Regions from separate parts of the Levilactobacillus sp. FUA 3915 genome, predicted to be linked through region 3. Evidence: predicted binding sites of a transcription regulator. Region 3 holds the regulator's gene; each other region holds the start of a gene.
The links. The regulator NrdR, encoded in region 3, represses ribonucleotide reductase genes. The targets are predictions, from matches to a motif close to ACACNATATATNGTGT.

Region 1 (5,429 bases), 640 kb from region 3:
TCGGCTACCAGCCGCTAAGCAAAACGCCAAGGACGCGGGCTATGCTGGCGCCATGTACCCGTGGCAATCCGGTGAGGTCGGCGACGAGCAATCGCAAGTCACCCACCTTAACCCGTTGACCAACACCTGGGACCCGGACTACTCGTCGCTGCAACGGCACGTGTCCCTGGCCATCGCGTACAATGTCATCATGTATCACCGCATCACGGGTGACACGGATTTCCTGGCGAAATATGGGCTGGAAATGCTACAAGAAATTGCGCAATTCTGGCTCAGCAAAACTAAGTTGGATAACGCCGACCACCGCTACACCATCGACCGCGTGATGGGTCCCGATGAATTCCATGAGAACTATCCCAATGCCGATACGACCGGACTAGCAAATAATGCCTACACCAATTTAATGGTGACCTGGTTATTTAACCAACTCGACCAGTTACGGCAAGACTTACCAGCCGCCACGCTGAAAAAAGTGGATGCCAAGACGGGCGTCACCGCGGCTGTTCGGCAACAATTTAACGATGTGAGCCACCACCTTAAGTTGGATATCAACTCGGAGGGCATCATCGGCCAGTTCGAGGGATACTTCAAACTGCCGAAGCTCGACTTTACCAAGTACCGGGCTAAGTACGGGGATATCTCGCGGATGGACCGCATTTTAAAGGCCGAGGGCAAGACGCCTGACGCCTATCAGGTCGCCAAGCAAGCCGACGCACTCATGGCCTTTTACAACTTGGATGCCCCGCAAGTGCTGGGGTTACTCAAGCAACTAGGTTACGAGTTGCCCCAACAGGCTCTGCAGAAGAACCTGCAATTCTACCTCGACCGGACCACTCACGGTTCCACGCTGTCACGCATCGTTTACGCGGCGCTGACAGCTATGGCCGGCAACATGGACCAATCCTGGCAACTGTTCTCGCAGGCCCTGTTCTCCGACTACTACGACATTCAGGGCGGCACCACGGCCGAGGGCATTCACCTCGGGGTCATGGGCGCCGTAACCCTGATGTCCACGCGCTACTATGCCGGGGTCGATGCCTTGGGCGACCATTTAACGGTCAACCCGCACCTCCCCGAGGCCTGGCAAGCCGTTAAGTTCCAACACCTGTTACGTGGCACGCGCTACACCTTTGACATCGATCACCATCACGTCACGGTGCAAGCCGACCACGCCGCTACCATTCAAATTGGGCAACAAACTGTTTCACTAAAACCTAACGTTTCACAAACCATAACCGATTAAGGAGTGTTTTTTCATGACAAAGTTTGCTGATATTAAAGGATTCGTCTTTGACCTCGATGGTGTCATCACCGACACCTCCATCTTGCACGGGACCGCTTGGCACCAACTCGCCGACTCACTGGGCGTTGCTTGGAGCGAAGAACTGGGCAACGGCTTAAAGGGCATTAGCCGGATGGATTCCCTGGAAATGATTTTAAAGGCCGGTGGCAAGGAAAATGACTACACCGAAGCCGAAAAGGAAAAATTGGCCGCCCAAAAGAACACGAACTACGTGGCCGAAGTGGACAAGATGACGCCCGCTAACATTTTGCCCGGCATGAAGGCCTTCCTGGATGACTTACGCGCTAAGGGCTACCAACTTTCCTTAGCCTCTGCCTCCAAGAACGCCCCTCGTGTCTTGGGCAAATTGGAACTGGCCGACTACTTCCCTAAGATCGTTGACCCAGCCAGCTTGATCCACGGCAAGCCAGACCCAGAAATCTACACCAAGGGTGCGGAATTACTGAACTTGCCAGCCAACCAGTGTATCGGGGTTGAAGACGCCGCTGCTGGGGTCCAAGCCATCAACGCTGCCGGCGAAGTTTCACTGGGTATTGGTGATTCAACTGAATTGGGTGCCGCTGACATGGTCTTCGCGGACACGGCAGAAGTCACCTTAGCCAACATTGAAAAGAAGCTGGGCTAAAGTCACTGCCGTTCCCGGCGGCGGATTCAACCTGCCCTGCTGTGGGGCCGGTTCCAGACAAAGTTCGGTCTTCCACCTCAACTTTGAGCCTGAGAAACGGTCTCAAAGGTTGTCCCATGGTCTAAACTGAGCAAATCACTCAGTTTAGACCACCGACACAGCTGGTCAGGTTGATCCGCCTCTGGTCACTCACACTGACCTTGCCAGTTCTCTTTCACTAGTCCTAGATACATTTGAGACTTGGTTGTTTTTGTTGCTAAGAACTCTGGCAATCAGTAAAATAACTAGTGATACGTTAATACTAGAAACTCAGATCCAATCATCCCCTTTCATTACGGATGATTGGATTTTTTATTACCCGCAATTTTACGACGAAAAAAAACACAACGCCCACTCCTAACGAGTTGGCATTGCGTTCAATTAATCATTAAACCGTGGCGTCGCTCCGAATTTCCTTCAAGGCGTCATCGATTTGGCCCAGAACTAATTCCGTATTGCCCGGAACGTCCAAGTCATATTTTTGTAAGTCAATTTTGATCTTAGGACTAACATCGTAGTCGGCGAACCAGCCTTGGTAAGCGGTCCACATCTTCTTGTAATAAGATTCCAACTCTGGGTTGTCATCGAATTGTTCGTAGTCACGACCACGCTTCTTGATCCGGTGTAAAATCGTATCGAAGTCAGCGTCGGCGTAGACCAACAGATCTGGGGCCTTCTTTGGCAATTCGCTCAGTTCATTCATCATGTTGTCGAGCAAGTTTAAGTAAACTTCGAGCTCAGTATCCGTGATGTTGCCTTCCGCATTGTTTTCCCGCGTAAACAGGGCATCTTCGTAGATGGAACGGTCCAGGACGTTGTTATCGTCGGCTAGGGCCCGCTTAATCATGCTAAACCGTTTGTTTAAAAAGTAAATTTGCAATAAAAATCCGTATTGCTTTGGATCCCGGTAGTAAAGTGGTAAAACCGGGTTATCACCAACCGGTTCAAAAAATGCTTGAGTTTCCAAGTGCGACGCAATCTTTCCAGTAAGGGTCGTTTTACCGACACCGATCATTCCAGCTGTAATTATCACCATGATAGCCCCTCTTTAATTAAAAATACAAGATATAGTGTAACATAAAAATGGCGACTACTACATTTATGCGGCAAAAAAATTTCCCTCATTTCGCTAACTTTGGCTCTTGCTGTATAATAGAACCGTAGAGAATCAGCATTTAGGAGGCTAAATATGTATCAAGCAATCGTCTTTTTTGACTTGGATAGCACGTTATTTGACGATCACAAGAATGTTTTGCCGGCAAGTATCGCTGCCATTCACGAAATGCAACAACATCATATTTTACCAGTTATTGCGACAGGAAGAAACATTTTTGAGATTCAATATGTGTTGGACGCCACCGGAATTGATTCCGTCGTTGGTGCCAACGGGAGTTACGTCCAATTCGAAGGCAAGCGTTTGACGGCTTCGGTCATTGACCAGCCGACATTAACGGCCATCACAGAATTTGCCAAATCTCAGGGTGACCCCCTGGCCTACTACACCAACCAAGGCTTTCGGTTGAGCCAGGCCAACGCGGACACGGTTGAAAACTTTCAGTTGTTACGACTGAATCCAGTCGTCGACGCCGATTGGTACCAACACCAAGACATTAACTTCATTAACGTCTTTAACCGCGATAAGGATCAGGCGTATCAAGAAAAATTTGCCAACCAGCTCGACCTGGTTCGGAACAATCCCCGCTGCCTAGACACCATGGTCCACGGTGTCAGCAAGCAATCCGGGATTCAACAACTGATCACCGAGGCTGGCTTACAGGGCGTTAAAACGTACGCGTTTGGCGACGGCTACAACGACCTGCAAATGTTCGACGAGGTCGACGTCCCCATCTCCATGGGCAACGGCGTCCCCGAAGCAAAGGCCAAGGCGGCCTACGTCACCACCAGCAACACCACGGACGGCATCGTCCACGGCCTACGTCACTTTGGTTTAATTCAATAATACGATTTAACTCCTCACCAGCACCGTCGGCCAACCGACATGTGCTGGTGTTTTTGTTCGTCATTTTCCCTCTTCAAGAGCAAAAAAAAGAATCTGTGTACAAATACCACAGATTCAATGAAAATTCGATAGACATTTATGACAGTCCAACCAAGCCGCCAACTAACTGACGGAACCAACGAAAAATCAACGAACATTACGCGGGCTAAACCCGTGTCAGCCGCAGGGCTGGGAAAACCGGGACGGTCGTGGGAGTGACCAGAGGCGAGCCAAGGTGCCCGGCTGTGTCGGTGACCTTGGCTGGAGTTCTTTTCCAGCCTAGTTCACAGGACAACCTTTGAGACCGCTTTTTGGCTCAAAGTTGAGGCGGAAGCCCGCCCTTCGGCTGGAACCGGCCCCACAGCAGGGCACCTTGAGCTCGCCGCCGGGAACGGACGCGACTAAGCCAATTTCACTGGGCAACAAAAAGAATCTGCGTACAAACACCGCAGATTCAATGAAAATTCGATATACATTTATAACATTTTTTACCAATTCACCAACTAAATGGCGAAATCCAACGAATACCGAACGAACATTAAGCGGGCCAAACCCGTGTCAGCCGCAGGGCTGGTGAAAATGGGCTCAGCCGTGGGAGTTACCTTAGCGGGTTCCCCGCTTAGGTAACTGATATCTTTGAGACGTGAACTTCGGCTCAAAGTAAGCCCGGAGACCGCCTTACGGCTCCGGGCGTGCGCCCACAGCGCCACGGCCCATTTTCACCAGCCCGGAGGCGCTGACAACGACTAGTTTAACCTAATGTTCGTTTGTTTCGGATGGTAACAGAATGATTTGGCTGTCGCCGTCATCGTAAGCCAGAACCGTCTCCGGCAACTCCGGCGTATAGCCAAACTGCGTGTCGAACCCCGCCCGCAACGTGACATCGTCATCATCCGTTTGGACGTACTCAAAGGTCGTGTTGCCCTGATTATTGTGCAGTCTAAACGTTAACAGATTATCTAACGGAAACAACCCCTGGAGGTCGTGATCAATAATCTGCCAGACAGCGTCGATCATATCGCCTGGCAAGGCCGCAACTGTGCCATAACTGGCATACCGCGCGTGATTACTTTCAAACATCTTATCGCCTCCACTTTTTGGTCGTTTAGCATTATTATACCGTAAATTAATTAAAAACGGGACTAATTACCCCTGGTGACCGGTGACCTGTTCCGTATCTTTGCGGTCGAAAAAGTTCACGGCAAAGGACACGAGAATCAGAATGGCACCCGCGATAAAGATTACGTGGAGGCCTTGGTACAAGATACCATGAAGCGTTGGCAGTAGGTGCGCTGGCAACTCCTTGGCCGTTTGCGGGTTAATTAACTTGTTCATCATCCCCATGGTCGTGCCGGGATGACTCGCCACCCCACGCGCCATTTCCAGGTTCATGATGATCCCGAAGACGGAAACCATGATGGTCTGACCCAGCGTCCGAGACAGCGTGTTAAATGAGGTTGCGA
Region 2 (5,429 bases), 1.1 Mb from region 3:
AAGGTGGGAAGCACACCTTCCCAATGATGAAGGCCGGCATCGACCGGGAAATTGATCTCGGTGTCGCCGGGGTCAAGGCTGGGGTCGTTAACTGGCCCATGACCGATATCCGGTTGACCGGGAGTCAGCCAGAACCACTGATCAACGCCGCTACCAAGGTGCTGAACAGCTGGATCGGTTACTCAGATGAATCCGTGGATGTCCGGGCTTACACCGGGGATACGCGCCACCACACGATTACGCCAATCGCGTACCGTGACGGTGCCGACTACGTTTTGGATTTAGTCCTGCGAGACAACCAAACGTCAGACAAGTATCCTGACGGCATTTTCCACCCACATCAGGATGTGCAACACATCAAGAAGGAAAATATTGGGTTGATCGAAGTCATGGGGCGGGCCATCCTGCCAGCACGACTCAAGGACGAAATGGCGGAAGTCACGAAGTACTTGCTTGACCAACCTAATGAGATGGTCGATATGCACAAGGCTTGGGCCGATGACATCAAGCAAAACAACAAGGTGACGCCAGAGAACGTTACGGCTGTTTTGCACCAAGCAATTGGTGATGTGTTTGCTCGGGTGCTGGCCGACGCCGGCGTCTTCAAGCGCGACGCCAAGGGCCAAGCAGCCCTGGACGCATTTATCGCGCAAGTCTAGGCTCAACACAGCGCCTCCGGGCTGGTGAAAACTGGGCCTGGTCGCGTCCGTTCCCGGCGGCGAGCTCAAGGAGCCCTGCTGTGGGGCCGGTTCCAGCCTGAGAGGCGGGCTTCCACCTCAACTTTGAGCCTGAGAAGCGGTCTCAAAGGTTGTCCCATGGACTAGGCTGGGAAAATACCCCAACCAAGGCCATCGACACAGCCGGGCACCTTGGCTCGCCTCTGGTCACTCCCACGACCGGACCAGTTTTCCCAGCCCTGCGGCTCACACGGGTTTAGCCCGTAGATTTGCGGGGAACTGGTCTGGGCTGTTGGCTTTGGCTGCTGGGGTGGTTGTGATTATGTGGTGGCTGTTCTCAGCTACTGCGTGACCGGGCTTATCTTGGTAACTGTTTCAATCAATTAAATAATCAAACCATGGGGTTGTTGTGGTTCGGTGTGGTTTTGGCCATGCTGGACGGCTCAACCCCATGTGACGTTTCAAAAGAATTCACTGGTTGAACTAGTGGTTGCGGTAATTGGTTGGTTATTAATATGTTTATTTGAATCGCGACTGCTGGTTTTGCTGGTACATACGTTGTTGTGTAGGTGCTGGAAGCATATAGTCTATATCTATGGTAGAAAGCTAGAATGGAAATGGCTTATGGATTGCCAGCAATCACTGAATAATTGTAGAAGTAAACGTTGCCGTGGTAACTGATGCCGGAGTCAACGAACCGCAGGCGGAATCAGTTACCACGCAGCATTAGTTTAATGATAAAATGATATGAAGGGGGTGATGGCAATCGCAGCCACGCTAAAGGATATTGCAAAATCAGTCGGGGTCTCCCTGGCAACCGTGTCGCGGGTCTTAAACTACGACAGAACGCTGTCAGTCAGTGAGTCCACCAGGAAACAGATTTTTGAGGTCGCAGAGGAACTGAACTACACCAAGTTAAAGCACCGAACGGCCACACCTAGTAAGCAGTTGAAGATTGCCATTGTCCAGTGGTACTCGAAAACCAAAGAACTGGATGATTTGTATTACATGTCGATTCGCTTAGGCCTGGAAAAACGCTGTGAGGAACGGCGGATTCTGGCGACCCGGACGTTTCAAAACGACCTGCAGGCCATTGATCCCGATGTCGATGCGATTATTGCCATCGGAAAATTCAGTGACGCGCAGGTCGAGGCGATGTCTCAGCTGACACCGAACCTGGTCTTTGTCGATCAGGATCAGTTGTGCCACGGGTATGACAGTGTTGTCACCGATTTCCGTTTCGCCGTGACCCAGGTGCTCGACTTTTACGCCAAGCACGGTCACCAAGAAGTCGGGTTATTATATGGAAGCGAATGGACGACGGACGGGCAGCTCGAAGTCGTTGATCCCCGGTACAAGGCCTTCCGCCGTGAAATGGAAGCCCGAGGTACCTACAACCCGAAGCTGGTCTTTGGCGGCGACTACACCAATCATTCAGGGTATCAGGAAATGCAGACGGCCATTGCCCAATTGGGGGATGACCTGCCATCAGCGTTCTTCATCACCAATGATCCCATGGCGGCGGGGGCGCTCAAGGCACTACATGAAAATAACATCGACGTGCCGCAACGGGTCAGCCTGTTTAGCTTTAACGACACGACGATTGCCAAGTACGTGTTCCCTGAGTTGAGTAGCGTGCACGTGAATACGGAATTGCTGGGCGCAACGGCGGTGGACTTGGTCGAAAACCGCCTGCAGACTGGGCGGACGACGCCACAGTTGGTTACTGTGGGGACTGAGCTCAAGCTCCGCGAAAGCACCAAGGGTTAAGCTGGTCTTTGTTTGGGGCTCCGGGCTGGTGAAAACTGGGCCTGGTTGCGTCCGCTCCCGGCGGCGCGCTCAAGGTGCCCTGCTGTGGGGCCGGTTCCAGACTGAGGGGCGGTCTTCCACCTCAACTTTGAGCCTGAAGTGCGGTCTCAAAGGTTGTCCCATGGTCTAAGCTGAGTGGGAAACCTCAGCTAAGACCATCGACACAGCTGGTCGCCTTGGCTCGCCTCTGGTCACTGACACTGACCACGAACTGTACAGTTTTTCCAGCCCCTGCGGTTGACACTAGCTTAACCCGGGTTTTGCGGGTGAATTTTTAATTGAGAATTTTATTTCTAGTCAGGTGACGCTTGTCGTTGCCCGGCTTTTTCTTTACCACCGAATCTACAAGCAAACGAAAGGGACTTGAGCGATTGCCCAAGTCCCTTTGCGTGTTCATTTAAAAGGTGGTGCTTACAGCTGCGGCGGCTGCCATGTGTCTGCCGTAGTCGACGGCCAGTACCAAGCCGACTAGGATCAGTTGGCTATCGTCATCCAGGACTACGATTTCGTACTTGTTCTTCAGGCTCAGGCCAGCCCTTCTGACGCGGCCGACGACTTGGTCTTGGCGTTTGATTTCAAAATTTAAATCCCAGAGGGAACCGGTGACCGTTAGCCCGACCGCCGTTAGGTCGTAACTGGGCCGCAGGAAAGTGGGGCGTTTTTGAATCGTGGCCACCGTCTTGCCGCCAATCTGCAGGCAGTAGGTCGCTACCAGACTCAGGGGCTTCTTCGTGACGGTTGCCACGACCTGATTGTTGACGTCTAAAATTTCAAAAAACTTGGGCATCTGAAACTTACTGCTGATGACTTGGTAGACGGGGGTGTTATGGTCGTCGCGCACGCTGAATCGTTCTTTGAACGCCCATTGCTGTTGGGTCAAATATAGCTTGTGCATTAGTTTCATCTCATTTCATTTCTATACCAGTTGGTGCTGGTCAGATGGTCGTCACTGGCTGTGAGGGGCCACGCACACGGGGACAACTGTCTGTTCGGGTGACAAGCTGCCTCCGAGTTGTGAGCCGGCTAACGGGATTAGACGATGCCTTCAGGGGGAGCACGTCGTTAGATAACCCCATCATAGTCGGCACATGCTTGAAGGTAAAGGTCTTTGCCCAATCATTAGAAAAATAGATGGTGATAGGGCCAGACTGGCAGGTCACCCCCAAGATATGGGGGATGTAGTTAGCAAAGTGACCGCCAATTGACTGGTCGAAAAAAATTAAATTTTTTTGTTTTGGCGCGGCAATGATTTTGAAATTAAATTGCGTCCTAAACAGTTAGTTTACTGCGTCAGGTGTTGGCCGTTCACCTTTGCTGATTTCGGCGTTCTTGTAGGGGGCAGTTTGTTTGTCCAATTACAATTAACTGGGCGGACGAAAAGGGTTGCTTTTTCAGCCGTTTTTGGTAGTAGCGTCTCAGGTGGAAATGTCCAGGGGACAGTTAAATATATCCATATATTGTATTTGCTTGGCGAATGCGATACTATATCTGGTATAGACTTAAAGAACGGGAGAGATTGTTATGATGAACGTAGAAACCGCTGCGCCAGTACGCCTGACGCCCGAATTTATCGCCAAAACAGAAAACGAAGTAACACCACATTGGGGTGAACTCGGCTGGGTAACCTACAAGCGGACCTACGCTCGCTGGCTACCGGACCAACAACGCAACGAAGAGTGGCCAGAAACGGTCCAACGGGTGGTTGAAGGTAACATTAACCTCGACCCTCGGCTGCAGGCCGACCACGTTGATGCCCAAGTGATTACCGAACTGACCACCGAAGCCCAGAACCTGTTTAAACTAATCTACGGTCTGGCCGCAACGCCCTCTGGCCGGAACCTGTGGATCTCCGGGACCGACTACCAACACCGCAATGGGGATGCCCTGAACAACTGTTGGTTTATCGCCGTGCGGCCGCAAGCCTACGGGGACAGCCACATTATTCCTAGTTACCTGAAGCCAGAACAAATCGCGGCCTCGATGCCATTTTCCTTCATGTTTGACCAACTGATGAAGGGCGGCGGTGTGGGCTTCTCCGTAACGCCTAACAACGTCCGGCAGATGCCTCAGGTCGACAACCACGTGGACCTGACCGTCGTCATTGACAGCGAGAGTGCCTCCTACGATGCCTCCCTGAAGTTGGGGGCCGTCGACAAGACCGACTGGATGCACGCCCATTCCCTGGCCGACACCCGCTACTACCGCCTGCCAGACACGCGTGAGGGCTGGGTCTTAGCCAACGCCAACATGATTGATGCCCACTTCAACGGCACCAACCCCGATGGCAAGACCAAGGTTGTCTTGGACATCAGTGACATCCGGCCCAAAGACGCGCCGATTCATGGGTTTGGTGGGACGGCCTCTGGTCCCATGCCATTAGTAGAAATGTTATTTGATATTAATACGATTTTAAACGGTGCCGTTGGCCGCAAGCTGACCGCCGTCGACTGCACCGACATGGGCAACATGATCGGCAAGACCGTCGTCGCCGGGAACGTCCGGCGTTCGGCTGAATTGGCCTTAGGTGGCGCCGAAGACGATGACTTCATCACCATGAAGCAGGACAAGGACAAGCTTTACCATCACCGGTGGGCTTCCAACAACAGTGTGGCCGTAGACAGCGACTTCACCGATTACCAGCCCATCGCCGACTCCATTCAACACAACGGGGAACCCGGCATCGTGAACCTCGGCCTGTCCCGTAACTACGGCCGGTTGATTGATGGCCGCCAGGAGGGCATTGATGAAGCCGTTGAGGGGACCAACCCCTGTGGCGAAATTTCCCTGAGCAACGGGGAACCCTGCAACCTGTTTGAAGTCTTCCCCGGGGTTGCCGAGGACCAAGGCTGGCAACTCGAGGACGCCTTTGGCTTAGGCGCCCGGTACACCAAGCGGGTCACATTCAGTCACTATGACTGGGAAGTTTCCCGCAAGGCCATCCAG
Region 3 (5,429 bases):
CCACAAGGTCCACACCCGTTACCTGCAGACGCTGACGCAGACCGGGCGGCTGTCCTCCGTGGACCCGAACTTACAAAACATTCCGGTGCGAAACGAAGAGGGTCGCGCGATTCGGAAGGCCTTTGTTCCGCGTCATCCGGGCTGGCAGATTTTCTCGTCTGACTACTCACAAATTGAACTGCGGGTCTTGGCACACATGAGTCATGACGCCAACATGCAGGAAGCCTTCCGTGAAGGTGAAGACATTCACGCGGCGACCGCCCGGCGGATCTTTAAGATGGGGCCCGACGAAGAGGTCACGCCAAATATTCGGCGGCAGGCCAAGGCGGTCAACTTCGGAATCGTTTACGGGATCAGTGACTTTGGGTTGTCCCAAAACATTGGTATCACCCGGAAGCAAGCCAAGAACTTTATTGACACCTACTTTGAAGAATACCCTGGCGTTAAGGCTTACATGGATCGCATGGTTCAGCAGGCTAAGGAACAGGGCTTCGTGGAAACGATTGCCCATCGTCGGCGGTACTTGCCAGACATTAACTCCCGCAACTTTAACCAACGGTCATTCGCTGAACGGACGGCGATGAACACGCCAATCCAAGGGAGCGCAGCGGATATCATTAAGATTGCCATGATTCGGATGGAAGACGCGGTCAAGGACTTACAAGCCACGATGCTCTTACAAGTGCACGATGAATTGATTTTTGAGGCCCCAGCCGATGAGATCGAAACGTTAGAAAAACTGGTGCCAAGTGTCATGGATTCCGCCGTTGACCTCGAGATTCCGTTGAAGGTGGAAAGTCATTTCGGACCGACTTGGTACAACGCCAAGTAGCGGCAAAAGGAGAGACGGTTATGCCAGAATTACCTGAAGTTGAAACGGTTCGGCGCGGGCTGACCAGCCTGGTGGCGGGCGCAACCATCGACCATGTCGACGTGTTCTACCGCAAGATGGTCACCCCCGACGCGGAAGTCTTTACGGCGGAATTGATTGGCAGAAAAATTGAACGCATCGACCGGCGGGGCAAGTACCTGTTGTTTCGGTTCAGTGGCGACTTGACTATGGTGTCACACCTGCGGATGGAAGGAAAATACGATGTCCAGCCAAAGGGGAGTCCCGTGATCAAGCACACCCACGTTATCTTCTATCTGACGGATGGCCGGGAGCTGCGGTACAACGACACCCGTAAGTTTGGTCGGATGCGGTTAGTCCCAACTGGAGACGAGGCGGCGGCCTTGCCCTCCTTGGGTAAACTGGGACCGGAACCCACGGACGACACGTTGACCCTGGCCTATATGCAACGGATTTTTGGCAAGTCTCACAAGGTGGTCAAACCCTTCCTGTTGGACCAGTCTAAAATTGCGGGTCTGGGCAACATTTACGTGGATGAGGTCTTGTGGCTGTCAAAAATCAATCCGTTGACACCAGCCGATGAGCTGAGTGCCGACCAGCTTGCCACGCTGCGCCGCAACATTATTGACGAGCTCGCGCAGGCCATCAAGGGACACGGGACGACCGTACACTCCTTCTCGACGGCCTTTGGCGAGGCGGGGCAATTTCAAAATCACCTGCACGTCTACGGGCGTGAGGGGGAACCCTGTGAGCGGTGCGGCACGGAAATCGTAAAGATCAAGGTTGCTCAGCGCGGCACGCACTACTGCCCGCACTGTCAGCCCGTGCCTTTGGAAGCATTGGAGGCGTTGACCGATGACTGAAGTCTGGGGACTGACCGGGGGCATTGCGACCGGCAAATCAACCGTGAGTGCCTGGTTACGAGCTGCCGAGCTGCCCGTCATCGACGCCGATATCATCGCCCGCCAGGTGGTCGCACCGGGGTCGGCCGGTCTCAAGCAGATTGGCACGACCTTTGGGGCAGACTACCTGACCGCAGACGGACTGGACCGGAAAAAGCTGGGCCAGTTGGTGTTTACTCATCCGGAAGAATTGGCACGTCTCGAGGCCATCACGACACCCTTGATTCAGGACGAGATTCAGCGACAATTGGCGGGCTATCAGGCGCAGCGGGTGCCCGTGGTTCTCATTGATGCGCCCACGTTCTTTGAGGTCGGTTACCTGATTCACTTGGTCGATCACGTGATGGTCGTGGCGACCGATGCCACGACCCAGCGGCAACGACTAATGGCCCGTGATGGGTTATCGACGGCCGATGCCCAGGCCCGGATGGACCGGCAATGGCCCATCGACCGGAAGATTGCGCAGGCCACGGTGGTTATTGACAACGGGGGCACGATTGCCCAAACGCGCCAACAAGTGGTAAAATGGCTTGACGCCAATAAATTTGGCAAGAGTAACCATTTAAAACGAGGTGACCAATAATGCAGTGTCCACACTGTCATCATAATGGATCGCGGGTCGTCGACAGTCGGCCCACCGACGACGGCCGCGTGATTCGCCGGCGTCGTGAGTGCGAGAACTGTGGTTTTCGGTTCACGACGTTTGAGCGCGTCGAAGTGACGCCACTGTTGGTAATTAAGAAAAACGGGACCCGGGAGGAATTTAACCGGGAGAAAATTCTACGAGGCATCATCCGCTCCGCTGAGAAACGACCAGTGGGGATGGACGTCATGACCAATATCGTGGATGAAGTTGAAAATAAAATTCGCGCGCTGGGCGTCAACGAAATTTCCAGTCAATTAATTGGGGAATACGTGATGAACCGGCTCGTAGATGTGGATGAAATCGCTTATATCCGCTTTGCCAGCGTTTACCGGCAATTCAAGGATACCGGGGTGTTCTTCAACGAGTTGAAGGACATGCTCGATAAGGATAAGCAAAAGGCCCAACAGGACTCTGACCCAGATTCAGGGGACCAGGGGCAAAGTGAGGGGAAATAACGCATGGAGGATTCCTGGCATCAATTAAAACCGCGAACGGGATTCCTGGTGCGGCTAGCGGACCGCTTGACGGATCAAAGTTGGCAGACGTTGACCCAGCTTTATCAGCCAATCATTGGACCGAGTGCCGCGGGGCTTTACTCGGCCCTTTTTTGGCTCCCCGAACGGGCGACGTACAAGCGTCACGCCACCCTGCTGGGACTGCTGGGGATGGACCTGGCCCATTTCTATGAGGCCCGGTTACGCCTGGAGGCTGCGGGGTTACTGACGACTAAGGTGAAGACGGCCAATGAGTTGACCAGCTTCATTTATGAGCTGCGGGCCCCACTTCAGCCGGCAGACTTCTTTCGCGATGATCTGTTGAGCGTTCAGCTGTTGGGCGTGGTCGGGGAAGAGGTTTATCGGTCCCTGGTTACCCACAACACGCCGCAGACCACTGATTCTGCGGATGAAGTGGATATTACCAAGAACTTTCTGGACGTCTTTCACGTGGATGGGCAAGAGCTCAAGCAACTCCCAGCCGCCATCACGGCGACGCGCGATGAGTTGCCGGTTGACGCCGGCGCACCAGCGTTGCAAGGGACCAACCATGAGGACTTTGATTTTAAATTATTAGGCGACATTTTAGAGCACTCATTCATTGACACCCGGGCATTACGGAGCCAACGTCAGCTATTATTGACGGAGCACGCGACGTACGGCCTGGATGAGGTCACCATGGCCCGGTACGTGGGTGAAGCAACGGATTTGGCAACGAATCAATTTGACCCCGAACAGTTCAAACGGGTGATTGCTCAGAGTTTTGGCCAACAACACCGCGCCCAACCGGCGGCTAGCGAACAGACGCCCTCTGCCGCGACATTGGCCCAGGCACCGACGGATCAGCACCTGAGTTCCGCCGAACAGGCGTTGATCAAGGTGGCGAATACCACGGTGCCCGCAGTTTTTTTACAGGCAATCAAGCAAAAGCGCGGCGGCTACATCACGGACGGTGAGCAGCGCATCATCCGCGACCAGGTCAGTCGTCAGCTGTTTCCACAGTCGGTGTTAAACGTGCTGATCTACCACATGCTGGTGGATTCGGACAAGCCAACGCTGTCTAAGGCCCTCATGGATTCGATTGCCAATGACTGGAGTATGAAGAAAATTCAAACGCCCCAGGCGGCCATTAAGGAAATTCGCGAGCACCAGCAGACGGCCAGCAAGCCGCGACGGTCGCGTAACCGTCAGCCTACGGTCAAGGAGACACTACCGGACTGGGCAAAGAAACCGGCTGAGGCCCAGTCACAAACGACGCAGGCCAAGCTGTCACCGGCCCAACAACAGAAATTACAAGAGCGCATTGCGCGGCTTCAGGAACGCACCGCGGATGGGAAGGAGGATTAACTGATGGAAGATTTAAGTAAAACCATGCAACATCTGATGAATCAACGGCATTTAAACGATAACTACCGTCAACTGATGGCCAAAGTCTACGATGATCCAACCGTGACGGCCTTTTACCAGGCCCACAAGGAGGAGCTGGCGGAAGACGTGATGACGCGTTCAGCGGCCAAACTCTACGAATTTGTCAGCGAACGGGAAAAGTTAGCGAATGGGGGCACGACCTTTGCGGCGGGATATGAACCCCAGCTCATCGTGTCCAACCATCTGATTGACGTGGCCTACGTGCCAACCAAGGCGACCCAGGAGAAGCAAGCCCAACAACAATTGTGGCAACGGGTGAAGTCGATTGCCATGCCGAAGAGTATTCGTGAGGCTGACTTTAAAAACTTTGATCAGGATTCTGATCGGGCCGAAGCCTTGATGGCGGCGTTAGACTTTGTCGACGCTTACGAAGCCAGTCCCAACCGACGGCACCAGGCCCTGTACTTGCAGGGGAGCTTTGGCGTGGGCAAGACCTACTTGCTGGCCGCCATTGCCAATCAACTCGCGACGGATGGGTTCTCCACCACGTTAGTTCACTTCCCCAGTTTTGCGGTGGAAATGAAGAACGCGATTGCCCAAAATGGGGTCGCGGAAAAACTAGACGCCCTCAAGAAGTCACCGGTCTTAATGATCGATGACATCGGGGCGGACGCGATGTCTGCTTGGGTCCGTGATGATATTCTCGGAGTGATTTTGGAATACCGGATGCAAGAAGAGTTACCGACGTTCTTTAGCTCAAACTTCTCGATGGAGCAGTTGGAGAAGGAACACTTGCGCATCTCCACGCGCGGGGATGACGAACCCTTGAAGGCCCAACGGCTGATGCAACGGATTCGTTTCCTGGCCCGGGAGATCACGATGGTCGGTGTGAACCGGCGACCACAATAAATAATTTTTTGAGGTAGGGCGGTGGTCCTGCCTTTTTAACTTGCGGTTAATTTTTCTCTGGCTGAAACGTGCGCCAAAGGACAGCCGGTTCCGCTTAAAACTGATGACCAAACCATCCAAGCCCGGGATGATTCGGTTATCAGCCTTAATGCTCGCCGGCAAACCGTCCTTTGTCCCACTCTTTTTTCCGGCGGGGCCTTGACAACTTTCGCTGGCAAGTGTTTAATAGTCTTTGAAACCAAAGAGCTATGACGAAAGAC

Region 1: ACEPST_RS10865 (deoxynucleoside kinase) is a predicted target of NrdR. The motif match lies at 3,026-3,041, and genes of this name have one in related genera.
Region 2: nrdJ (ribonucleoside-triphosphate reductase, adenosylcobalamin-dependent) is a predicted target of NrdR. The motif match lies at 3,966-3,981, and genes of this name have one in related genera.

What each region holds. Positions count from the first base shown of each region.
Region 1 is NZ_CP168704.1:2,334,465-2,339,893, reverse strand. It holds gene ACEPST_RS10875 (glycoside hydrolase family 65 protein) at 1-1,243, shown strand, start outside; gene pgmB (beta-phosphoglucomutase) at 1,257-1,928, shown strand; gene ACEPST_RS10865 (deoxynucleoside kinase) at 2,356-3,003, opposite strand; gene ACEPST_RS10860 (Cof-type HAD-IIB family hydrolase) at 3,157-3,927, shown strand; gene ACEPST_RS10855 (DUF960 domain-containing protein) at 4,723-5,046, opposite strand; gene ACEPST_RS10850 (MDR family MFS transporter) at 5,113-5,429, opposite strand, start outside.
Region 2 is NZ_CP168704.1:1,908,667-1,914,095, forward strand. It holds gene ACEPST_RS08860 (UDP-glucose--hexose-1-phosphate uridylyltransferase) at 1-659, shown strand, start outside; gene ACEPST_RS08865 (LacI family DNA-binding transcriptional regulator) at 1,437-2,447, shown strand; gene ACEPST_RS08870 (LURP-one-related/scramblase family protein) at 2,884-3,381, opposite strand; gene nrdJ (ribonucleoside-triphosphate reductase, adenosylcobalamin-dependent) at 4,011-5,429, shown strand, end outside.
Region 3 is NZ_CP168704.1:2,978,085-2,983,513, reverse strand. It holds gene polA (DNA polymerase I) at 1-832, shown strand, start outside; gene mutM (bifunctional DNA-formamidopyrimidine glycosylase/DNA-(apurinic or apyrimidinic site) lyase) at 853-1,713, shown strand; gene coaE (dephospho-CoA kinase) at 1,706-2,335, shown strand; gene nrdR (transcriptional regulator NrdR) at 2,335-2,853, shown strand; gene ACEPST_RS13825 (replication initiation and membrane attachment family protein) at 2,857-4,239, shown strand; gene dnaI (primosomal protein DnaI) at 4,243-5,169, shown strand.